3 regions of the Arthrobacter sp. Y-9 genome follow, and region 1 is predicted to be linked to each of the others. Evidence: predicted binding sites of a transcription regulator. Region 1 holds the regulator's gene; each other region holds the start of a gene.
The links. Region 1 encodes HrcA, which represses chaperone genes, less so after heat shock. Its sites were predicted from a motif close to TTNGCACTCGNNNNNNNCGAGTGCNAA; they were not measured.

Region 1 (7,277 bases):
GTCACGGCTTGGGCACAGCGGGGTATCAATCGGATTGCACTTCGGCCGCCCACCCGTCCTGGCGCCCGCTGAGCCGATGCGCTGTGGCAAGGTGGAATGCGGGGCATGCTGATGAGCAGGCCCTTTCGCATGGGCGACCACCGGCCACCGGCCGTGAGGCGCCTTCTATCCGGGATCAGGAGAGGCACGGTGAGCATGGTCAGCACCCGACGTCGGCGACTTCCTGCGCGCCTTCTGGCCCTCCCGCTCGCGGCCGCGCTCCTGTCCGCGTGCACCGCGACGCCCTCCGGCACCGTCTCCTCCGGCCTGCCGGACCCGCAGTCGCTGGCCACCTCCGTGCCGGAGGTCACCGCTGCTCCGAGCGGCACGGCGGACACCGAGACCCAGGTGCAGATCTACTGGATCGGACGCACGGGCGGCAACGCCTACCTCTTCTCGGAGCCCCGCAAGACGGGAGCCGTGGACGATCCCGTCACGTCCGCCCTCAAGGTCATGATGGCTGAGAAGCCCGAGGACCCCGATTACTTCACCGCCTGGCAGGCCCCGCACCGCCTGGCGGCCTCGATCTCCGGGGCCTCCACCATCACGGTCGATGTCAGCGCCGACGCCTTCTCCAAGAATCTGGACCCGTCCATGGCCAAGCGGGCTCTGCAGCAGCTGGCCTTCACGGCAGTGTCCGCCGCCCGCGCGTCGGGGATGGTCGATTCCTCGGTGGAGCCGGAGGTCGTCCTCCTCATCGACGGACGCAATGACGTCGAGGCGTTCGGTTCGATCCCGCTGAACCTGCCGTTCCACCGGGACCTGGCGTTCCTCTCCCCCGTCCGCATCATGGTCCCCCAGGACGAGGCCGTGCTCAGTTCGGGGACGCTGTCCTTCAACGGCGTGGTGCTGGGAGGCCAGAAGAACGTGACCTGGTCGATCTCCCCGGCCGGCTCCCCCGCCGGCCAGGACGTGATCTCGTCGGCCACGGTGGCCCTGACGACGACGGCGGAGAAGGTGGGCCGGTTCAGCGCCCGGACGGTGCTGCCGAAGGGGCACTACGAGCTGACCGTGTCCACCATCGTTCCCGGCGGCTCACAGCCGGTCGAGGATTCGAAGAGCGTCACCATCCGCTGACGCCGCAGCGCCCCGTCAGATCACCAGCGGCCGAGGACGGTGCTCGCCACCACGAGGGCAGCCGGCCCCGCCGAGGAGGACCGCAGCACGTGCGGTCCAAGGAGTGCCATCCGGGCTCCGGCGGCTTCGAAGGCCGCCACCTCCGCCGGGGAGATCCCGCCTTCCGGACCCACGATCAGCAGGACATCGCCTTCCAGCGCCGCCACGTCACCCAGTTGCGAGGCCAGGGACGTGGCCGCATCCTCGTGAAGGATGAACGCCGCGCCTCCCTGGGCGATCCGCCGGGCGAGACCGGCGGAGTCAAGAACGTCCTCGACCTCCGGGGTGCGGGCCCGGCGCGACTGCTTGGTGGCCGCCCGGACCACGGACCGCCACTTGGCCAGGGCCTTCACCGCCCGGTCGCCGCGCCAGCGAACGATGGACCGATCCGACTGCCACGGGATGACGCCGTCGATCCCCAGCTCGGTGGCGCTCTCGATGGCCTGTTCGTCCCGGTCCCCCTTGGCGAGGGCCTGCACGAGGATCAGCCGGGGCGACGGCGAGGGCTCACGCACGATCTTGAGCGCGCGCACCACCAGTTCACCGGAGTCGGACGACTCGACCTCGCCGATGACACGGGTCCCCTGCTCGTCGACGAGATCCACGCCCTCCCCCGGTGAGAGCCGTTTGACCGTCACGGCGTGCCGGGCCTCGGCGCCGTCGACGGTGACCAGGCCTGCGGGTTCCACCTGGTCGAGGGAACCGGCGGGGGCGAAGAAGACCGGATTGCTCATGGCTAGAGGTTGCCGAACTTGTCGCGGAGCTTGGCGAACATCCCGCCGCTGCTGGCGAGCCTGCCTGCGGTGAACTCCTCCTCGCGGAGACCGGCGAGCTGGCGGAGGAGCTCTTCCTGTTCGGCGTCGAGCTTCGTGGGAGTCTCCACCTGGATGCGGACCTTCAGATCCCCACGGCCGTAACCCCGCAGATGCGTGACGCCAAGCTCGTGAAGGGTGATCACCTCGCCGGACTGCGTGCCGGGCTTGATGGTGATCGACTGCGGACCGTCGAACGTCTCCAGCTCGACGTCGGTCCCGAGGGCGGCCGCGGTCATGGGGACCTTGAGAGCCGCGTGCAGGTCGTCGCCGTCGCGCGTGTAGGTCTTGTCCGGGTTCACCTTCACCTGGACGTACAGATCACCCGAAGGGCCGCCGGCGATGCCGGCTTCCCCGTGACCGGAGAGCTGGATCCGGGTCCCGGTGCTCACGCCCGCGGGGATCTTGATGGAGAGCGACCGGTGTGAACGCACCCGGCCCTGGCCGTTGCACTCATTGCACGGGTCCTTGATGACGGTGCCGAAGCCCTGGCAGCTGGGGCACGTGGCGGCCGTCATGACCTGGCCCAGGATGGAGCGCATGGGGCGCTGCACCTGACCGGCGCCGTGGCAGATGTCGCAGCGCTCCGGGCTCGTGCCCGGCTGGCAGCAGCTGCCGTCGCAGGTCTCGCACACCACGGCCGTCTCCAGCTCGAGCGTCTTCTCCACGCCGAACACGGCGTCCTTGAGATCGATCCGGACCTCGACGAGCGCGTCCTGACCGCGCCGCACGCGGGAGGCCGGGCCGGCAGCGGCGCCGCCGCCACCGAAGAAGGTGTCGAAGATGTCCTGGAAGGCGAAGCCGGAGCCGGAGTATCCGCCGAAGCCGTTGTCGGTGCCGTTCTCATTGCCCGTGGTGTCGTAGACCCGGCGCTTCTCGGGATCCGAGAGGACCTCGTAGGCGTGCGTCACGGCCTTGAACTGCTCGGCGGCGTCCTCCCCGGGGTTCACATCCGGGTGGAGGGTCCGCGCGAGCTTGCGGTAGGCCTTCTTGATCTCCTCGCCGCTGGCGTCGCGCGGGACTCCGAGGACTTCATAGTGACTGCTCACGTGTGTGTACTTCTCTTCCTCTGTTGGGTGACTTGCTGTGGCGTCGGGCGACCGATGAGGTCACCCCGCCAGAATCCGTGAAAGGTAGCGGGCGACGGCGCGCACGGCAGCCATGGAGGACGGGTAGTCCATGCGCGTGGGGCCGAGGACGCCCACCTTCGAAGCGGCGCCCTTGCCATAGCCGGTGGCCACCACCGAGGTTCCCGCGAGCTCGTCGAACGGGTTCTCGCGTCCGATGCTGATGGCCACGCCGTGCTGATCCTGGTGCATCTCGGTCAGGAGCCGCAGCATGACCACCTGCTCCTCGAGAGCCTCCAGGACCGGGCCGATGCTGAGGGGGAAGTCCATGGTCGCGCGGGCGAGATTCGCGGTCCCCGCCAGGACGATCCGGTCTTCGGCGCTCGAATCGAGCAGGGACAGCAGCGCCGCGGCGAGAACAGCGGCCGGCTGCTGCAGGCCGGGCGTCACCGTCGCGGTCAGGACCGGGACGGTCTCCCGGAGGGTGTCGAGCGGCTGGTTCGCGCACCCCGCGAGGAACAGCGTCCTCAGCACGGCGACGTCGGACTCGGCCAGGACCTGACCGAGGTCCACGACGCGCTGGTCCACCGACCCCGTGTCCGTGATGAGCACGAGCAGCACCTGCGAGCCGCCGAGCGCGACCACCTCCAGATGCCGCAGCCGCGCCTGGCTGGCCTTGGGATACTGCACCACCGCCACCTGGCGGGTCAGCTGGGACAGCAGACGGGCCGAACGCTCCAGCGCGTCATCCAGATCGGAGGCGCCGTCCAGGAACGAGTGGATCGCGCGGCGTTCGGCGGCGGACAACGGCTTGACCGAGGCCAGCTGGTCCACGAAGAGCCGGTATCCCTTGTCCGTGGGAATGCGGCCGGCGCTCGTGTGCGGGGCCGCGATCAGCCCCTCCTCCTCCAGCGCCGCCATGTCGTTGCGGATGGTCGCGCTGGACACGCCCAGCTGATGGCGCTCGACCAGGACCTTGGATCCCACGGGCTCGCGGTAGTGGACGTAGTCCTCCACGATCGCGCGCAGGACTTCGAGACGACGAGGATCACTCACTCGGCCACCTCCACATGCTCTTGCTCTTCGGCGTTTCTCTTAGCACTCTACCTCTCTAAGTGCTAATTCTAGTATGCCTGCCCCGGACCCGGGACATCGCCAGGCGGAGAACAGCAGGAGGCTTCATGTCCATCCATTCCTGGGGACCTCAGGACCTCAGCGCACCCGCCAAGAAGCAGCTGCGCGAGGTGCCGGTGGAACGGGGCATGGTCCTCGAAGAGGTCCAGACGGGCTGGGTCGGCGCCGTGACGCGTGTGGAGAAGTCCGGCGGGATGCACATCCTCAGCCTGGAGGACCGCCGGGGCAAGGAGCGTTCCTTCCAGCTCGGGTTCGGGTTCCTCCTGGACGGCGAAGCGGTCAAGGTCGTCCCGCCACGAGCCACCCCACCGGCCCAGCAGGGACCACGCCGGACCGCCAGTGGTTCCCTCCACGTCGACACCAAGGCCCGCACGGCCCTCGCCAGCCGGATCTGGGTGGAAGGCAAGCACGACGCCGAACTCGTTGAGCGCGTCTGGGGCGACGATCTGCGGGTGGAGGGCATCGTCGTCGAGCCTCTGCACGGCATCGACGATCTGGAAGCGGCGGTGGCCGCCTTCGGTCCCGGCCCCGGCCGCAAGCTCGGCATCCTGGTCGATCACCTGGTTCCCGGTTCGAAGGAACAGCGGATCGTCGACGCCCTGATGCGCAAGCCGGGCGTCAGTGGGAACGTCCTGGTGGTGGGCCATCCGTACGTCGACGTGTGGCAGGCCATCAAACCCCAGACCCTCGGCATCCCGGCCTGGCCGCAGATCCCCCGTGGCACGGACTGGAAGACCGGCATTCTTCAGGCCTTCGGCTGGCCTCATGCCACGGCGGAGGACATCGGCCTGGGCTGGCAGAAACTGCTCTCCACGGTCCGAAGCTACGCTGACCTGGAACCGAGCCTGCTGGGGCGTGTCGAGGAGGTCATCGATTTCCTCACGGCCTGACCTCCCAGCCACTATGCTGAGTAGGAAACGCCGTCACGGGTCCTGCCTGTGATCCGGAACTATCTCAGGAGTAAGTGCTGTGTCTGACGCATCCGGACCGAAGCCCCAGGGAGCATCCTCCCCGGGTGATCAGCCGCGCTCCGCGTCCGGCATGAACGGCGGCCCGGCCCAGAACAGTGCCGGCCAGGCCTCTGGAGAGCACCCCTACACGGGCGCCAGCGCCGTGCCGGAGCCCTTGAGTTCCAGCGAGGACCGGCAGTGGGCCATGCTGGCCCACTTCGGCGGCATCCTCGGCTTCATCCCCTCGCTCCTGATCTACCTGATCTTCAAAGACCGCGGGCCGTTCACGGCCCAGGAGTCGAAGGAAGCCCTCAACTTCACTCTGCCGCCCACGCTGGTGGCCGTCGTGGCGAACATCCTGAGCCTCATCCCCTGGATCGGCGGGATCTTCGCGGTCATCGCGGCCCTGATCTGGATCGCCCTCACCGTGTTCTCCGTGATCGCCGGCGTCCACGTCAACAGGGGCCAGCCGTACCGCTACAAGTACAACCTGCGGCTCATCAAGTAGCCGAAAGGCGGAACCCCGCGAAGGGGTTCCGCCTTTTTCATGCCCTGAAGGCTCCCGGGTGGTGGGCGGCAGGGTCAGTCCGGCAGCAGACGGCGCACGACGGCGTCGGCCAGGAGGCGTCCCCGCAGACTCAGGCGCACGGTGCCCTTGAAGGCGGCCTGCGGGTCGATGAGGCCGTCCGCGATCAGGCCCGCGACGGCGGTGCGCCCCTCGGCGTGGAGCGCCGAGGGGGGCAGGCCTTCAGCCAGCCGGACGCGCAGGAGGACATCCTCGAGGTAGCGCGTGCCGCCGTCGAGCACTTCCTTGCCCGCGGCCGGCGAGACGCCGTCCCCGAGGCGCTGCGCATAGGCGCGCGGGTGCTTGACGTTCCACCAGCGCACCCCGCCGACGTGCGAGTGGGCGCCAGGGCCGATCCCCCACCAGTCGTCGCCTCGCCAGTACGCGAGGTTGTGCCGGCATTCCTGGCCCGGTTCGCGGGCCCAGTTGCTGACCTCGTACCAGTCGAAGCCGGCCGCTGCGAGGCGCTGCTCGGCGAGCTCGTACTTGTCCGCGTGATCGTCGTCGTCCACATCAGGGACTTCGCCACGCCGGATCTGGGCTGCGAGCTTCGTGCCGTCCTCGATGATGAGGGCGTATGCGCTCAGGTGGTCGGGCTCGCAGGCGAGGGCGGCGTCCAGGGAACGCTCCCAATCGGCCAGCGACTCCCCCGGCGTCCCGTAGATGAGGTCCAGGCTCACGTTGAGGCCGGCGGCCCGGGCCCATTCCACCACCTGCGGAACCCGCTCAGGCCGGTGGACCCGGTCCAGCGTCTTGAGCACATGCGGGACGGCGGACTGCATGCCGAAGGACACGCGGGTGAAGCCGGCTTCCGCGAGCCGCGCCAGGGACCCCTCGGTGACCGTCTCGGGATTCGCCTCGGTGGTGACCTCCGCGCCCGGTTCCAGACCCCAGAGATCCCGGGCACGGCCCAGAAGGGCCCCCAGTTCGTCCGGGTTCAGCAGGGTCGGCGTGCCTCCACCGAAGAACACGGTGGACACGGGGCGCGACGGAACGCCGGAGCGCTCCAGGACTCCGGCCGCGAAGTCCAGCTCGGACAGGGCGGTGCCGGCGTACTCGTCCTGGCTCGCGCCGCCGCCGAGTTCCGTCGCGGTGTAGGTGTTGAAGTCGCAGTAACCACAGCGGACCGTGCAGTACGGCACGTGGATGTACAGGCTGAAGGCGCGCTCCTGCGCGCCCTCCCTGGCCTGGGCATCCAGGAGCCCGTCCGCTGGTGCCGGGTCACCGAGAGGAAGCGCACTGGGCATGGGCTACTTCTTGGCCTTGTCCTTGCCGTTGCCTTCGTCGTTGCTCAGCGCGGCGATGAAGGCTTCCTGCGGGACCTCGACGCGGCCCACCATCTTCATGCGCTTCTTGCCTTCCTTCTGCTTCTCCAGCAGCTTGCGCTTACGGCTGATGTCACCGCCGTAGCACTTGGCGAGCACGTCCTTGCGGATGGCGCGGATGTTCTCGCGGGCGATGATGCGCGCGCCGATGGCGGCCTGGATGGGGACCTCGAACTGCTGACGGGGAATGAGCTCCCGCAGCTTGGAGGTCATCATGACGCCGTAGGAGTAGGCCTTGTCGCGGTGGGTGATCGCACTGAAGGCGTCCA
Region 2 (7,277 bases), 980 kb from region 1:
CCGGCCGGACTCCTGGCCGCACGCCCGGCCCCGCACGGTCCGGAACGAAGCCCGGAAAGTCCCCGGCCGCACAGTCCCGGCCGACCACGGACGGTCTGCCCAAGACCGAGCCGCTGACCCCGGCTGAGTTGCGCGCCACCACGTCGGCCAAGCGCATGCTGCGGAACCTCGTGCGCGGCGAACAGCCCCCGACGGCTCCGCTGAGCATCGTGGACCGGCTGGCCGGCAGCCCGTACGCCAACCCGACCATCCGGGTGGGCGGCGTCGACGAGTCCGCGCGCAAGACCATCGACTTCGCGCTCCGCCTGGCCGAGACGATGTTCCGGTACGGCGCCGGCGCCCTCGAGGTCGAGACCAGCATCATCGCGGTCACGGCGGCGCTGGGGCTGAAGAACGTCGAGGTGGATATCACCAACCAGTCGGTGTCCATCAACTACGCCCCGAAGGACCAGACCCCCATCACGCTCCTGCGCGTGGTGCGGTCCTGGACCAGCAACTATGCCGGACTGTCCGAGGTGCACCAGCTCGTCTCGGACATCGCTGCGGGTGGCGTGAGCCGCAAGGAGGCCAACAAGCGGCTTGATGAGATCCTCAAGAGGCCCAAGCCCTTCGCACGCTGGATGGTCACCCTGGCCTTCGGCGTGTTCGCCGCGGCCTTCGTCGGCGTGCTGGGCGGCGGCCTCCTGGCCTCGTCGATCGCGTTCGTCTCCTCGCTCGTGGTCGACCTCGTGTCCCGCCAGCTCGCTCGCTGGCGCGTCCCGGACTTCTACGCGACGGCGGCGTCGTCCTTCTTCGTGACGTTCCTGGCCCTGCTGCTCTGGCGGTTCGGGGCCAACATCGCGCCGTCGATCGTGGTGGCGGGCGGCATCCTGCTCCTGCTGCCCACGGGTCGGCTCGTCTCCGCGGTGCAGGATGCGATCAACGGCTTCCCGGTGACTGCCGCCGGGCGTCTGCTCTCGGCCATGCTGACGTTCGGGGCAATCGTGTCCGGCATCGGTGTCGCGTTCGTGGCCGGGAACCTCACCGGCATGCCGGACATCAACGTCACCGCGACCTTCCCGCCGGCGTACGACTTCTGGTTCCAGGTGGTTCTGGTGGCCGTGTCCCTCGTGGCGATCACCGTGACGGAGCAGTCGCCCGTGCGGCTCGTGCTCCCGACCATGGCGGTGGGGATCATCGGGTACTTCGTGCTGCTGGGCGTCGGCCAGATCGGAGTGGGGGACCGCATGGGTCCCGCGGTCTCGGCCGTGGTGATCGGATTCCTGGCCCGCGTGGTGGCCCTGCGGATGGGCGCCCCTCAGCTGGTGGTCGCCGTCCCTGCGGCGCTCATCCTCTTGCCGGGTCTGCGGATCTTCCGGTCCATGTACACCCTCACGATCAACGGGGACGACTTCCTCAACGGCGCGGGCGGCATGCTTAATGCGGTGGCCGTGGTGCTGGGGATCGCCGCGGGCATCGTGCTCGGCGACAGTCTCGCCCGGCCGCTGACGTCGGGACTGTCCAGCAACGAGCGCCGCAGGACCCGCCGCCGCTGATCCCTCCACTCATTGACTGTCCCCACCTGCTCCCAGGGCTCGTGCCTCACCCCGGGGCCCTCGCCGGTGTGGGCCCACCGTTAAAGGCCGAAAACCCCCGGAATCCGGGGGTTTTCGGCGTCCTATGGAGCAGTCGATCAGGGTGGGATGTCAGATCTTGCCGATCTCCGTCTTCTTCTCGGCCTGGAACTGATCTTCGACCCTGCCGTACGCCCAGTACCCGGAGATCGACAGGTCCTTGCGGTCCAGGCCGCGCCTCTTGATCAGTTCGTCGCGCAATGCCTTGACCAGCCCGCGCTCCCCGTGCACGAACGCCTGGACCTTGCCCTCCGGGAACGCGGCCGCGGAGACGGCGTCGACCAGCACCGTGCTCTCGCCGGCGGGCACGCCGCGGCGGAACTGCCAGGAGAGCTCGACGCCGGCGGGCACCGTGAGCTCCTGGACATCGGCTTCGGTGTCCACTTCGATCAGGGCCAGGCCGCGCGCGTCGGCCGGCAGGGCTTCCAGGGCTGCCGAGACGGCGGGCAGCGCCGAATCGTCACCCAGCAGGAGGTGCCAGTCGGCGTCGGGGCTGGGGGAGTAGCCGCCGCCCGGTCCGCGGAAGGTGAACCGGTCGCCGGGGACCGCGCGGGCCGCCCACGGACCCGCGAGCCCCTCGTCGCCGTGCACCACGAAGTCGATCGACAGTTCCTGTGCGTCCAGGTCCACGTGACGGATCGTGTAGGTCCGGGTCACGGGCTGTTCCGCGGGGGAGAGGTTCTCCTGCGCCCAGGCCGGGTCGAACGGATCCGGGTAGGTCACGCCGGGGCGGGGGAAGGCGATCTTGACGTAGCGGTCCGTGTAGTCGTTCAGGACGAAACCGGCGAATCCCGGGCCTCCCGCATGCACCCGCACCATGTGTTCGCTGACCCGTTCGGTACGGAGCACCTCGAGGGTGCACCAGGGCTTCGACGGGCGGCGCGCGGGGGTTTCAGTCATGAGGTGAGCCTACCCTAATGACCCGTCAGGGCCCGCCTCGATCCGGGCTCAGAGGCTCCAGTCGACAGGTTCGGCCCCTTGCTCGGCGAGCAGCTCGTTGACCTTGCTGAAGGGCCGCGAACCGAAGAAGCCGCGCGAGGCAGAGAGAGGGCTGGGATGGGCGCTGCTGACCGTCGGGCAGCCGTCCAGCAAGGGGGTGACGCTCTCGGCGTCGCGGCCCCAGAGGACCGCCACGAGGGGGAGACGCTTCCCGTCCGGAGTCCTGCGCACGACGACGGCCCGGATCGCCGCCGTCGTGAACTCCTCCCAGCCGCGCCGGCGATGCGAGCCGGCGTTCCCGGCCTCGACGCTGAGCACCCGGTTCAGGAGGAGGACGCCCTGGTCGGCCCACCGGCTCAGATCGCCGTGGACCGGCGTGGGGAGGCCCAGGTCGTCGTGGAGCTCCCGGAAGATGTTGCCCAGGCTGCGGGGCACCGGACGGCAGTCCGGGGCCACCGAGAAGGACAGCCCCATGGCGTGACCCGGCGTCGGATAGGGGTCCTGGCCCAGGATCAGAACCTTCACGGCATCGAGCGGGCGCCGGAAGGCCGTGAAGAGCGCCGGCGCCGGGGGGAGGATCCGTGAGCCGTGTTCCTCCTCGATCGCGAGCCGGCGGATCACTTCGCCGACCACGGGACCCTCCTCCGCGAGAGCCTCGGCCCAGCTCGGGTGCAGGGCGCCGCTCTCCACGAGGCCGTCCCAGCCGCCGTCGGCCAGTTGACGGAAGGAGCCGCTTCCGCCCGCAACGTCGCCCGGGCCGGTCTCCTCTCCGGGGAAGGCGAAGGCCTCCTGAGAACCGAAGGGGCTGGGGGCGGGGCTGCGCTGGTCCATGCCCTTGATTGTGCCAAATGACATCGTTGTGATTTCGGATCTATCATGGAAAGGACGCACGGTGAAGGGAGGAAACATGGCCGAGGCAGCAGTGTCGCCGGATGGTGTTCCGGCCCACCCTGGATTCCCGGAGGGGTCGCAGCCGACTCCGGGATTGTCGGAGCGTGACCAGCGGATCCTCGAGTTCGAACGGTCCTGGTGGAAGTACTCGGGAGCCAAGGAACAGGCCATTCGTGAGCTGTTCGATCTCTCCGCCACGCATTACTACCAGCAGCTCAATCAGGTCATCGACAGCCAGGCCGCTCTGGCGCATGACCCCATGCTCGTCAAGAGATTGCGTAGACTACGTACGTCGCGCCACCGGGCCAGGACTGCTCGTCGCCTGGGCAACGGCGCGTGAACCTGTAGGACCACCTGCCACTCCGTGAGGACGCGCCTCGATGACCAAATACGCCCGGGACGAATTCGATGATGTGCCGGAAGGCACCGAACGCCGCGGGGTGCACCGTGTCGCCAGGGCCTCCGCCGGCGCCGCGCTGCGTCCCCTGCTGGCGACCGGCGTCGTCTCCCTCCTGATCGGCCTCGTGGCCTACTTCGCCTTCCCGTCCATGGGAGTCCGCGCCGAGGCCAAGGCCTCACCGTCCGCCTCCTCGAGCGCTTCGGCGAAACCGTCCGCCAAGCCGTCGGCGAAGCCTTCCGCTCCGTCCGCTTCGCCGAGCGCGACCACCCCGTCCGCTCCGCCCACGACCACGGCCGCCGTGGACAAGTCACGCCCCGTGTCCGTGTACAACGGCACCACGACTCCGGGCCTCGCGGCCGGCTACGGCGCCAAGGTCACGGCCGCCGGCTGGACCCTGGGACCCGTCGGCAACTGGCAGGGCGTGGCGCAGCCGAGTTCGGTGGTCTTCTACAGCGCCGAGAGCCTCAAGGCGTCCGCGACCGAGCTGGCCGGCGCCCTGGGGATCGCCCGGGTCGAACTGGCCTCGAACCTCCAGGACCCGCTCGCCGTGGTCCTGGGTCCGGGTGCCGGCTAACCGACCCCTTCCGCCGGTCGTCCCCACCGGGGATCATCGGCCGGGCCTTTCCCACTGCTGTCGCGTGACCGGCCGCGTTGAGCGGCTCCCGGCGTGCGTGTGCCGCTCTCGGCACTCCCGGCGCGCGGTTCGTGGATGCCGGGGCAGGTCACACGCTGCTTCCGCAGGACCCGGGGCCGTCGGGCCCTGCCGGATGGTGTGGAGCGACGCGGTCCCGAGGTTTCGCCGCTGGCGTGAACGCCTTGCACTCACCTGGCGAGAGTGCTAATTATGGAGTTAGCACTCCGGAGTGCCGACTGCTAATGAATCCGTTCCGCGGAGGATGGCCGGCCCGCCGGAGAGAAGGCAACCCCGGTCTCAATGAGGCCCGGTGCGCCGGCGTACGGATGCCGGCGGGCCGTGCCGTCCGTCGCGGGCATTGGGCAGCCAGGACCCTTCATCCCTCAACGACAGTCCGGAAACGTACTGACCCGAAAGGACCTTTGCCGTCATGGCCAAGATCATTGCATTTGATGAAGAGGCACGCCGCGGCCTGGAGCGGGGCCTGAACATCCTCGCCGACGCCGTCAAGGTCACCCTGGGCCCGCGTGGTCGCAACGTGGTGCTCGAGAAGAAGTGGGGCGCTCCCACGATCACCAACGATGGTGTGTCCATCGCCAAGGAGATCGAGCTCGAGGATCCCTACGAGAAGATCGGCGCAGAGCTGGTCAAGGAAGTCGCCAAGAAGACTGACGACGTCGCCGGTGACGGCACCACCACCGCCACCGTGCTGGCTCAGGCTCTCGTGAAGGAAGGCCTGCGCAACGTCGCCGCCGGCGCCGACCCGCTGTCCCTGAAGCGCGGCATCGAGAAGGCCGTCGAGGCCGTCACCGCGGAACTGCTCGGCTCCGCCAAGGAGATCGAGACCAAGGAAGAGATCGCCGCCACCGCGTCCATCTCCGCCGGTGACGCTCAGATCGGTGAACTGATCGCCGAAGCCCTGGACAAGGTGGGCAAGGAAGGCGTCATCACCGTCGAGGAGTCCAACACCTTCGGTCTGGAGCTCGAGCTCACCGAGGGCATGCGCTTCGACAAGGGCTACATCTCCGCGTACTTCGTCACCGACGCAGAGCGCCAGGAGACCGTGCTCGAGGATCCCTACATCCTCATCGTGAACTCCAAGATCAGCTCCGTGAAGGACCTGGTCGCCGTCCTGGAGAAGGTCATGCAGGCCAACAAGCCGCTGCTGATCATCGCCGAGGACGTCGAGGGCGAGGCTCTGGCCACCCTGATCGTCAACAAGCTCAAGGGCACCTTCAAGTCCGTCGCCGTCAAGGCTCCGGGCTTCGGTGACCGCCGCAAGGCTCAGCTGGCCGACATCGCCATCCTCACCGGTGGCAACGTCATCTCCGAGGAGATCGGCCTCAAGCTGGACGCCGCCACCCTGGCCGACCTCGGCCAGGCCCGCAAGGTCGTCGTCACCAAGGACGAGACCACCATCGTCGAGGGTGCAGGCGACGCCGAAGCCATCGCCGGCCGCGTGGCTCAGATCCGCTCCGAGATCGAGAACTCCGACTCGGACTACGACCGCGAGAAGCTCCAGGAGCGCCTGGCGAAGCTGGCCGGCGGCGTGGCCGTCATCAAGGCCGGTGCGGCCACCGAGGTGGAGCTCAAGGAGCGCAAGCACCGCATCGAGGACGCCGTCCGCAACGCGAAGGCCGCCGTCGAGGAAGGCATCGTCGCCGGTGGTGGCGTTGCTCTGATCCAGGCCGGCGCCAAGGCGTTCGCCAACCTGCAGCTCGAGGGTGACGAGGCCACCGGCGCCAACATCGTCAAGGTCGCCATCGACGCCCCGCTGAAGCAGATCGCCTTCAACGCAGGCCTCGAGCCGGGCGTCGTCGCCGACAAGGTCCGCAGCCTGCCTGCCGGTCACGGCCTGAACGCCGCCACCGGCGAGTACGTGGACCTGCTGGCCGCCGGCGTCAACGACCCGGTCAAGGTGACCCGTTCCGCTCTGCAGAACGCGGCCTCCATCGCCGGTCTGTTCCTCACCACCGAGGCAGTCGTGGCCGACAAGCCGGAGAAGAACGCTCCGGCCGCCGGCGCCGACGAGATGGGCGGCATGGGCGGGTTCTGATCCCCTGCTCTGCTCGCCGGTGTCTCACCGGACAGCGCACGACGGCGGGCCGCACCTTTCGAGGTGCGGCCCGCCGCCGCGTTTAAGGGCTGCGGTGGAGGGCCGTCTCTCAGGCGGTGCCGGCGGGCTGCGTTTGAGGGTGGTGTTGGAGGACTGTGTATGCGGCCTGTGCGCACGTCGGAAGCCGCAGCGGCCGCGTCCGGGTGTGAGGCTGGATGACGGAGGCCTTGTGGCAGGATTGTCGGGTGACGATTACGGCTGCTGCAGATGGTTCCGCGCTGGGCAATCCTGGACCCGCGGGGTGGGCCTGGTACATCGACGATGACACCTGGAGGGCCGGCGGCTGGCCGCACGGCACGAACAACCAGGGCGAACTCATGGCGGTGCTGGATCTGCTCCGCAGCACGGCTCACCGGTCCGACGAGCCGCTGAAGATCCTGTGCGACAGCCAATACGTCATCAACTGCCTGACCAAGTGGATGCCGGGCTGGAAGCGCAAGGGCTGGCGCAAGGCGGACGGCAAGCCCGTCCTGAACGTGGATCTGCTCAAGGAACTCGACGCTGCCCTCAAGGGCCGGAACGTCGCCTTCGAGTGGGTGAAGGGTCATGCCGGACACTCTCTGAATGAGGCTGCCGACGACCGTGCCCGCGCCGTCGCCACCGCTTACCAGCGCGGGGGGAAGTCGATCCCGTCCGGCCCCGGCTTTCCGGGTGCTCAACCTGCTGAGCCCCAGAGCGCGGAAA
Region 3 (7,277 bases), 930 kb from region 1:
CCGCGCTCGGGGACCCGGTGCGCGCCGTCGCGCTGTCGGAAGACCTGGCACGGCGCTTCCCGGACGCCGAAGGGGATCCCCAACTGCGGGTGCCGTTCGCGCTCGCCGAGCTGGAACGGGCCCTGCGTCTGGACGATGTCGGCAGGCGCGAGGAAGCGCGGGCACTGCTGGCGTCGATCCCGGTCCGTTTCGCCGTAGAGGACGGTCTGCCGGACGCCTCGGGCGTCATCGCTCAGGCCCTGTACTGGCACGGACGTCTGCTCCGCGAAGCAGGGCGACTGACCGAATCCCGGGCCGTCATCGAAGAGCTTCTGGGGCGGTTCGCCACAGCGGAAGACCCCCGGCAGAGGGCCCAGGCCGCGAACTCCCTCTTCTCCCTCTGGCAGTCCCCGGACGTGTCGCCGGAGGACCAGGAGGCCGCGCGGGCCCGCTTCGGCGTCCTGTTCGGGCAGGACGAGGATCCTCACATCCGCGGACTCGACGCCCGTCGGCTCCTCCGCCAGGCCACGGACGAAGCGGAGCGCGGCCGGAAGGACACCGCCGTCGCGCTTCTGAACTCGCTCGTCGCCCGGCACGGCGAGAGCAGCGAAGCCGACATCCGGGACACTGTGCGCCTCGCCCGGGAGAATCTGGGCATCCTCAGCGTGCCGGCCGTGGCGCAGTCGGACAGCGCTTCCGGCGCTCGCTACCGCGATCTGCGGGCACGCCTCGACGAAGCGGACCGGGCGGTCAAGGCCGGCCACCTCGCGCACGCCGAGACAGTGCTGCGCTCCATCACCGACGACGGCGGCGCCCGCCCCACGGACCAGGCGACCGTCCTGCTCGTGCTGGCCGCGCTCGACGCCCTGGGTGGGCTCCTCGAGGATGCGGGGCGCTGGGAGGAGCTCTCCCTCGTGGCGGGTCGCGCCGCGCCACCACGCCCGGACCTCGACACGCGCGCCGCCCGCATCAACGCGCGGGCGCATCTCCGCCTCGCCCGGGCGCAGGCCCAGCTCGGCGATCCGTCCTCGGCCCTGAACGTCTACGACGCCCTCGACCGCTTCGCCGACGGCTCACAGGACGGGGACATCGTCAGCGCGCGCGAGACGGCGCTCTACAACCGCGCGGTGCTCCTCGACGACCTGGGAGACGTCCACGCCGCGCTGGTGGCCTACGACCGCCTTCTCTGGGTTCAGCAGGCGTCGGCGTCGTCCCCCGAACGCCGGCTCCGCGCGGTGAAAGCCCTTCGCAACAAGAGCCTGCTGCTGGACCGGCTCGCCCTGTTCGCGGACTCCGCCGCGGCACACCGACAGGTCCTGGACATCGCGGGAGCCGCCCCGGAGCCCGCCGTCCTGCAGCGTGCACGATCCTCCGCCTTCGCGCTGGCCACCTGCTTCGCGCAGCTCGGCGACCACCGCTCCGCCGCCGACACCTACGCCTGGATCCGCACGGCGCATCACTTCGGCTTCAGCCCGGACGAACTCCGCGAGGCGGCCAACCTCCTCAAGCTCGCGCAGAAGGCCGCCAAACGGCAACGGTGACGTCGCGGCGGCGCACGGAGCCCCCACTGCCCTGGAAACACCGAAGGCCCCTCCTGATCAGGAGGGGCCTTCGGTGAAACTGTGGAGCTAAGGAGATTCGAACTCCTGACCTCTTCGATGCGAACGAAGCGCTCTACCAACTGAGCTATAGCCCCGGACCCGCTCTCGCGGGAACCAACTGGATCAGACTACAAAGAAACAGCCGCAAGTTCAAAAACGCGGGGCTCAGGCCCTCCGGCGCTGCAGGATCGCGTCCAGATTCCGGAGTGCCGACTGGCCCTGTCCCACCACGGCGACGTTCGCCGCACCGGCCTGGACGGCCTGCGCCAGGTCCGGCTTCAGCGCGTCCTTGATGATCGGCTTGCCCTCGGGCTTGGGGGCCTCGGGCAGGTCGAGCGGCTCCGGAGCGGGACGTTCCGCGCGCGGCGCGTCGACGTACAGGGGCTTCGGGACATCGACCGGTTCCCAGGTCTCGCCGGACCCGGCCTCGGAGTCGCCGATCTCCCGCGCGACGGCGAGGGCCGCGAGACGCAGCTCAGCCGCTGTGAGCGGCGGTTCCTCCGTCTCCTTCACCGGCTCCGCGAGCGAACCGTCGAAAGGCTCACTGGGAGACGACAGCGGACGTTCCACCGCGACGTCGCGCACCGGAGAGGCGGGGGACGCCATGGCGTCCTGGAAGGCGCGCTCCACTCGGCGCAGACGGTCACGCTTGGCGAGCTGGCGCAGGACCGCGACGCACGCCGCAGTCACGAACAAGCACAGCAGAGGGGCGCTCGGCGCGACGACCGAGAACAGCGTGAGCACGGCCGTCACCGGAACGGCGACCAGGGAGACGGCGCCGAGCAGCGCGAGCGATGCCCTTCCCGTCTTGATCCTGGGACGGCGGACAGGGTTGACTGAGAGATCTTGCTGGCCTGGATTCTCCATGGGCACGGTCTCTTCCTCCTCGCTGCCGTCCTGCATTGTCACCGCGGGCCCGATCCTTGCCACCGGCAAGGAAGCGGGACGCTCCTCCCTCTCCACTTCCACGGTCCGAACCCGGACGCGGCGCTTCAGCAGGGATGGAGCGATCCCCAGGAGCCAGAACGCGACAGCAGCCACCAGGACCACTGAGCTGCTCATGGGGAAATCCACAGTCTTCACGTTAGGGGGTGGTCACCACCCGCCTGACCATTTGACCTAGTGTGTCGCCCAACTCGCCAGGAAATGACGGCGACCCGGTCTCATCTGCCGGCGAGCCAGCGGTTCAGCACGCCGCCGGGGACCTCATCAGCTGTCAAAGCGAAGCTGAGATGATCCGCCCATTCGCCGTTGATGTGGAGAAACGCCGGGCGCAGCCCTTCCGGCCGGAAGCCGAGCTTCTCCACCACCCTCAGACTCGGGGTGTTCTCCGGCCGGATGTTGATCTCCATCCGGTGCAGGCCGAGCTCCTCGAAACAGAAGTCCGTCGCGAGGGCCACCGCGGTCGGCACGATGCCCCGGCCGGCACGGTCCTGATCCACCCAATAACCGGTGCTCGCCATCATGGCCGACCCCCACATGATGTTGGAGACGGTCAGCTGGCCGACGATCGCCGGCGCCGTCAGGCCCGGCCGGCGCTCGGTGATGACGAAGGGCAGCGCACTGCCCTGACGCGCCTGCGTCCTGAGCGAGCTGACCATCTCCCGGTAGGTGGGCAGGCGACCGCCCGGATTCGGGTTGCTCGCCTCCCAGGGCTGCAGCCAGTCCCTGTTGCGCTGACGGACCGTCGTCCACTCGACACGGTCCTTCTGCCGGATGGGCCTCAGGACGATGTCACCGTGTTCCAGGGTGACGGGCCAGTACGGAACCTGACGCACCGGCGGCTGCGTCAGAGAGCGGAGGTGAACTCGCCGAGCCAGGTGCGGAGGTCAGGACCGAGGTCCTCACTTTCCGAAGCCAGCTGGATGACGGCCTTGAGGTAGCTCAGCTTGTCCCCGGTGTCATAGCGGCGGCCACGGAAGACCACGCCGTAGACGCCGTACCCTTCGCCGTCGCCTGCGGCGAGCGTCTGCAGGGCATCGGTCAGCTGGATCTCGCCGCCACGGCCGGGCTCGGTGTGAGCCAGGACGTCGAACACGGCGGGGTGCAGGACGTAACGGCCGATCACGGCGAGGTTGGACGGGGCCTCCTCGACGGACGGCTTCTCGACCAGCTGGCTGACGCGGACGAAGTCCTCGCCCTCCACCGGGGAGATGTCGGCGCAGCCGTACGCACTGATCTGGTCCGGCTCCACCTCGATGAGAGCGATCACGGATCCGCCGGTCTTCTGCTGCACCTTCATCATGGTGGACAGCAGTTCATCGCGGGGGTCGATCAGGTCGTCGCCGAGGAGCACGGCGAAAGGCTCCTGGCCCACGTGCTGCTGGGCACGCAGCACCGCGTGGCCCAGGCCGAGGGGGTCGCCCTGCCGGAGATAGTGGATGTCCGCGAGATTCGTGGACTCCTGGATGGCGGAGAGCTTGCGGGCATCACCCTTGGCCTCCAGCGTCGCCTCCAGGGACGGGACGCGGTCGAAGTGGTCCTCCAGGGCCCTCTTGCTGCGGCCCGTGATCATCAGAATGTCATCCAGGCCGACGCTGGATGCTTCTTCCACCACATATTGAATGGCCGGCTTATCCACCACCGGCAGCATTTCCTTGGGCATGGCCTTTGTGGCCGGCAGGAATCGGGTTCCCAGGCCTGCGGCCGGGATGACGGCTTTACGGATCTGCTTCTGTTCGGTCACAGGACTAATCTAGCCGATACAGTCACCAGTCCATCCTCCCGGGTTTTCCTGCGACAGAATGACGGTTTTATCCATGCCAGCAGCAAAAGCGGAATTCCGATCCGCGCAGCGCAGCCGACGCCGCGCGGACGCCGCTCTCCGCACCGACGACGACGCCGCACGCCTGAGTGCGTCCTTCGCCGAGCAGGCCTCGGCCTGGCTTTCCACGGTCCTGCCGACGGACCCTTCGTCCGCCCCCAGCGTGGCGTGCTACCTGAACGCCGCCGTCGAACCACCCACCGCCGCGCTGCTCCAGGCCCTCCACGACCAGGGGGGCACGGTCCTGGTCCCGGTCTGCCTTCCCGGGCACCTGATGGAGTGGGTCTTTTGGCATCCCGGCATCGAGGTCCGCCGCAGTGACCTCGCCCCGGTCGACGAACCCGTGGGTCCAGGGCTCGGCTTCCAGGACCTCTTCGGTGCGGACGGCCCCGGGCTGGATGCGATGCTCCTGCCCGCGACCGCCGTGGATGCGGCGGGCAACCGGCTGGGGCAGGGCGGCGGCTACTACGATCGTTTCCTCGCGACGCTGGCGGACACCGGGCACGACGTCCCCCTGGCGGCCCTGGTCTTCGAGCCGGAGTTCGTCCCGCAGGGATCCTTCGCCGTCGGCGCGCTCGACCGGCCCGTGGACGCCGTCGTGACGGAGCGGCAGTGGCGGGCCTTCGGGAAGTGATTCCACGGTCCGCGCGTTGACCTCTTTGATAGAATTGGCACTCGGAACCTGACAGTGCTAATCCGTATCCGTTCAGGACCGAGAGAACTGAGGAGAATCCGTGCCGACTTATGCGTATGCCTGCAAGGACTGCGGCCACGATTTCGAGATCGTCCAGTCATTCAGTGACAACTCCCTGACCACGTGCCCCGAGTGCGGCGGAACTCTGCGCAAGAAATTCAACAGCGTGGGCGTGGTCTTCAAGGGTTCCGGGTTCTACCGGACCGATTCCCGCGGTTCGTCCTCGCAGAGCACGGTCCCGGCCGCCTCCTCGGCGTCCTCCACGGCCTCCGGCTCCTCCGCCCCTGCGGCGGCCCCCGCCAGCAGCAGCAACTGACCGGGGCTCCCGGGCGCTTGCGACAGGGGAGTCACTCCCCCACCATGACCCGGGAGCACCCCGTTGTCCACATAGACGATTTCCCCACCGTCGGGAGCACGTCCGCTCCCTAGCCTCGGTGTATGAGGAATCCATCGTCCGGCCCACGCCGCATCCCCGCCCCGCGCCGAGTCCGTTCCTGGGCCATCCGGCACCGCCGTTTTCTCGCGGCCGCCAGCCTCGCCGCCGCGGCAAGTCTCGCGGTGTACCAGCTCACTCCCGAACCGGCCGAACGCACCGCCGTGGTGGCCGCCTCCGCCGACCTTCCGGCCGGGGCCACGCTGGAACGAACCCAGCTCACCACGGTGCAACTGCCACCCTCCGCGGTTCCCGCGGGCAGCTACCGGGACCTCACGGCCCTGCTGGGTCGGCGACTGGCCACACCCCTCCGCCGGGGCCAGGCACTCAATGACACCTCACTCACCGGGCCCGGACTCCTCGCAGGAACTCCGCCCGGCACCACGGCCGTGCCACTCCGGATGGCCGATCCGTCGTCCCTGCGCATTCTGAGTCCGGGACAACTCATCGACGTGGTCTTCAGTCCCGAGCCCGGCCCGGAAGCGGCCCGGGACCCCGAGGACCAGGAGCCGCGGCTTCTGGCGCGCCGGGTCGCCGTTCTCTGGATCGGGCAAGGAGAGAAGGGTTCCGGCTCGTGGCTCGGAGCCGAGGAATCGCCGGGCTTGGTTGTGGTCGGAGCGACGCCGTCACAGTCGAGGGCGCTTGCCGGAGTGCAGCGTCAGGGCCGCTTGTCATTCGTGCTGGTCCGATGAGTCCGCTGACCATGGGACAGCGCCGGGCGGACTGCTGGGATCACATCCTCGCGTGGGGTGCTGGAGGCACGGCCCGGTCTGCCTGCGGCACGCGCACGGTCGGTCCTCGCCGAGCACTGGCGCCGGGCGGACCGTTCGGTCACATCGTTCCGGACGACGACGGCGCCGGCGCGCTGCGACCGTCAGTCCCAGTGGGGAGGCCGCTGTTCCTTCAGCCAGTCGTCCCGTTCGGGATTGCCCGTCGACCCGCCCCAGGCGGCGTCCAGGTCTTCGGCGGCCTTGTCGGGCAGGATCCCTTCCGGGATGCCCTTCCGCCGAGAGGCGCTCGGAGTGGAGGTGCGCGGAGTGGAGGCCCCCGGAACGGAGGTGCCCGGTGACGCCGCGGCAGTCCGCCGAGCGGCTCCCTCGGAACCCGGCGTCGTGTCTTCGGCGGCCGCGCTTCCGGTGGCGGGGCCTTCGGAGGCCGGACGTCCGGGGGCCGGCGACGAAGGCTGCGCACGCGGCGCCTTCGCCGACGGCATCACGATCGACTGGCCGACGGCCACGTCCAGTCGGGTCACCTGCACCGTGGCGCGGCGGGATCCTCGCCGTTTCCGCCCCGTGCCTGACTCACCGGCCGGAGCGGACAGGGCGGACGTGGAACCACTCGCGGCAACACCGGCGTCCACGCTATTCCTTCCTGCGCCTTCGCTTCCTGCGGTCCCTGATGATGACGTGGAGTTCGACGTGGACTCTGCCGAGGTGGCATCCGGAGAGCCGTCCTGAGCTCCCCCGGGATCACCGGGAGCACCGCTCACAGCACTCCGTCGTCGCCCAGGGGCACCTGCGTCATGAAGCCGGTGGCGGTGTTCTCAGTCCCTGCCGGTTCCTCGCCTTCCAGGTGGAGATAGGAGGCGATGCGGTCGGCGCAGAACGAAGGATCCGTGAAGACCTCGATCGTCCAGAGGGAGACATGACGCCAGCCCATCCGTTCGAGCAGCTCGGGACGCAGCCGGCTCCGTTCACGGATGGACCGCTTCTGGTAGGCGGCGGTGCCGTCGGACTCGATCGCCACCGGCGTGGGGATCTCGGAGTCGTCCTTGCCCATGGTGTGCAGGGGGTCGGCCGCGGCCAC

Region 2: a site for HrcA is predicted at 4,659-4,685, ahead of groL (chaperonin GroEL). Genes of this name have one in related genera too.
Region 3: a site for HrcA is predicted at 5,013-5,039, ahead of P9849_RS12005 (FmdB family zinc ribbon protein). Genes of this name have one in related genera too.

The regions. Positions count from the first base shown of each region.
Region 1 covers NZ_CP121463.1:1,730,532-1,737,808, reverse strand. The annotation lists gene P9849_RS07630 (GerMN domain-containing protein) at 190-1,116, shown strand; gene P9849_RS07625 (16S rRNA (uracil(1498)-N(3))-methyltransferase) at 1,137-1,889, opposite strand; gene dnaJ (molecular chaperone DnaJ) at 1,892-3,016, opposite strand; gene hrcA (heat-inducible transcriptional repressor HrcA) at 3,077-4,090, opposite strand; gene P9849_RS07610 (DUF3097 domain-containing protein) at 4,216-5,058, shown strand; gene P9849_RS07605 (DUF4870 domain-containing protein) at 5,138-5,626, shown strand; gene hemW (radical SAM family heme chaperone HemW) at 5,701-6,930, opposite strand; gene lepA (translation elongation factor 4) at 6,934-7,277, opposite strand, start outside.
Region 2 covers NZ_CP121463.1:751,341-758,617, forward strand. The annotation lists gene P9849_RS03345 (threonine/serine exporter family protein) at 1-1,535, shown strand, start outside; gene P9849_RS03350 (siderophore-interacting protein) at 1,686-2,513, opposite strand; gene P9849_RS03355 (uracil-DNA glycosylase) at 2,562-3,383, opposite strand; gene P9849_RS03360 (DUF3263 domain-containing protein) at 3,460-3,783, shown strand; gene P9849_RS03365 (LytR C-terminal domain-containing protein) at 3,824-4,417, shown strand; gene groL (chaperonin GroEL) at 4,908-6,533, shown strand; gene P9849_RS03375 (ribonuclease HI family protein) at 6,779-7,277, shown strand, end outside.
Region 3 covers NZ_CP121463.1:2,657,798-2,665,074, forward strand. The annotation lists gene P9849_RS11975 (hypothetical protein) at 1-1,520, shown strand, start outside; tRNA gene P9849_RS11980 (tRNA-Ala) at 1,603-1,675, opposite strand; gene P9849_RS11985 (hypothetical protein) at 1,746-2,642, opposite strand; gene P9849_RS11990 (GNAT family protein) at 2,744-3,358, opposite strand; gene galU (UTP--glucose-1-phosphate uridylyltransferase GalU) at 3,370-4,266, opposite strand; gene P9849_RS12000 (5-formyltetrahydrofolate cyclo-ligase) at 4,340-4,978, shown strand; gene P9849_RS12005 (FmdB family zinc ribbon protein) at 5,079-5,354, shown strand; gene cpaB (Flp pilus assembly protein CpaB) at 5,477-6,163, shown strand; gene P9849_RS12015 (hypothetical protein) at 6,346-6,831, opposite strand; gene P9849_RS12020 (DUF4011 domain-containing protein) at 6,957-7,277, opposite strand, start outside.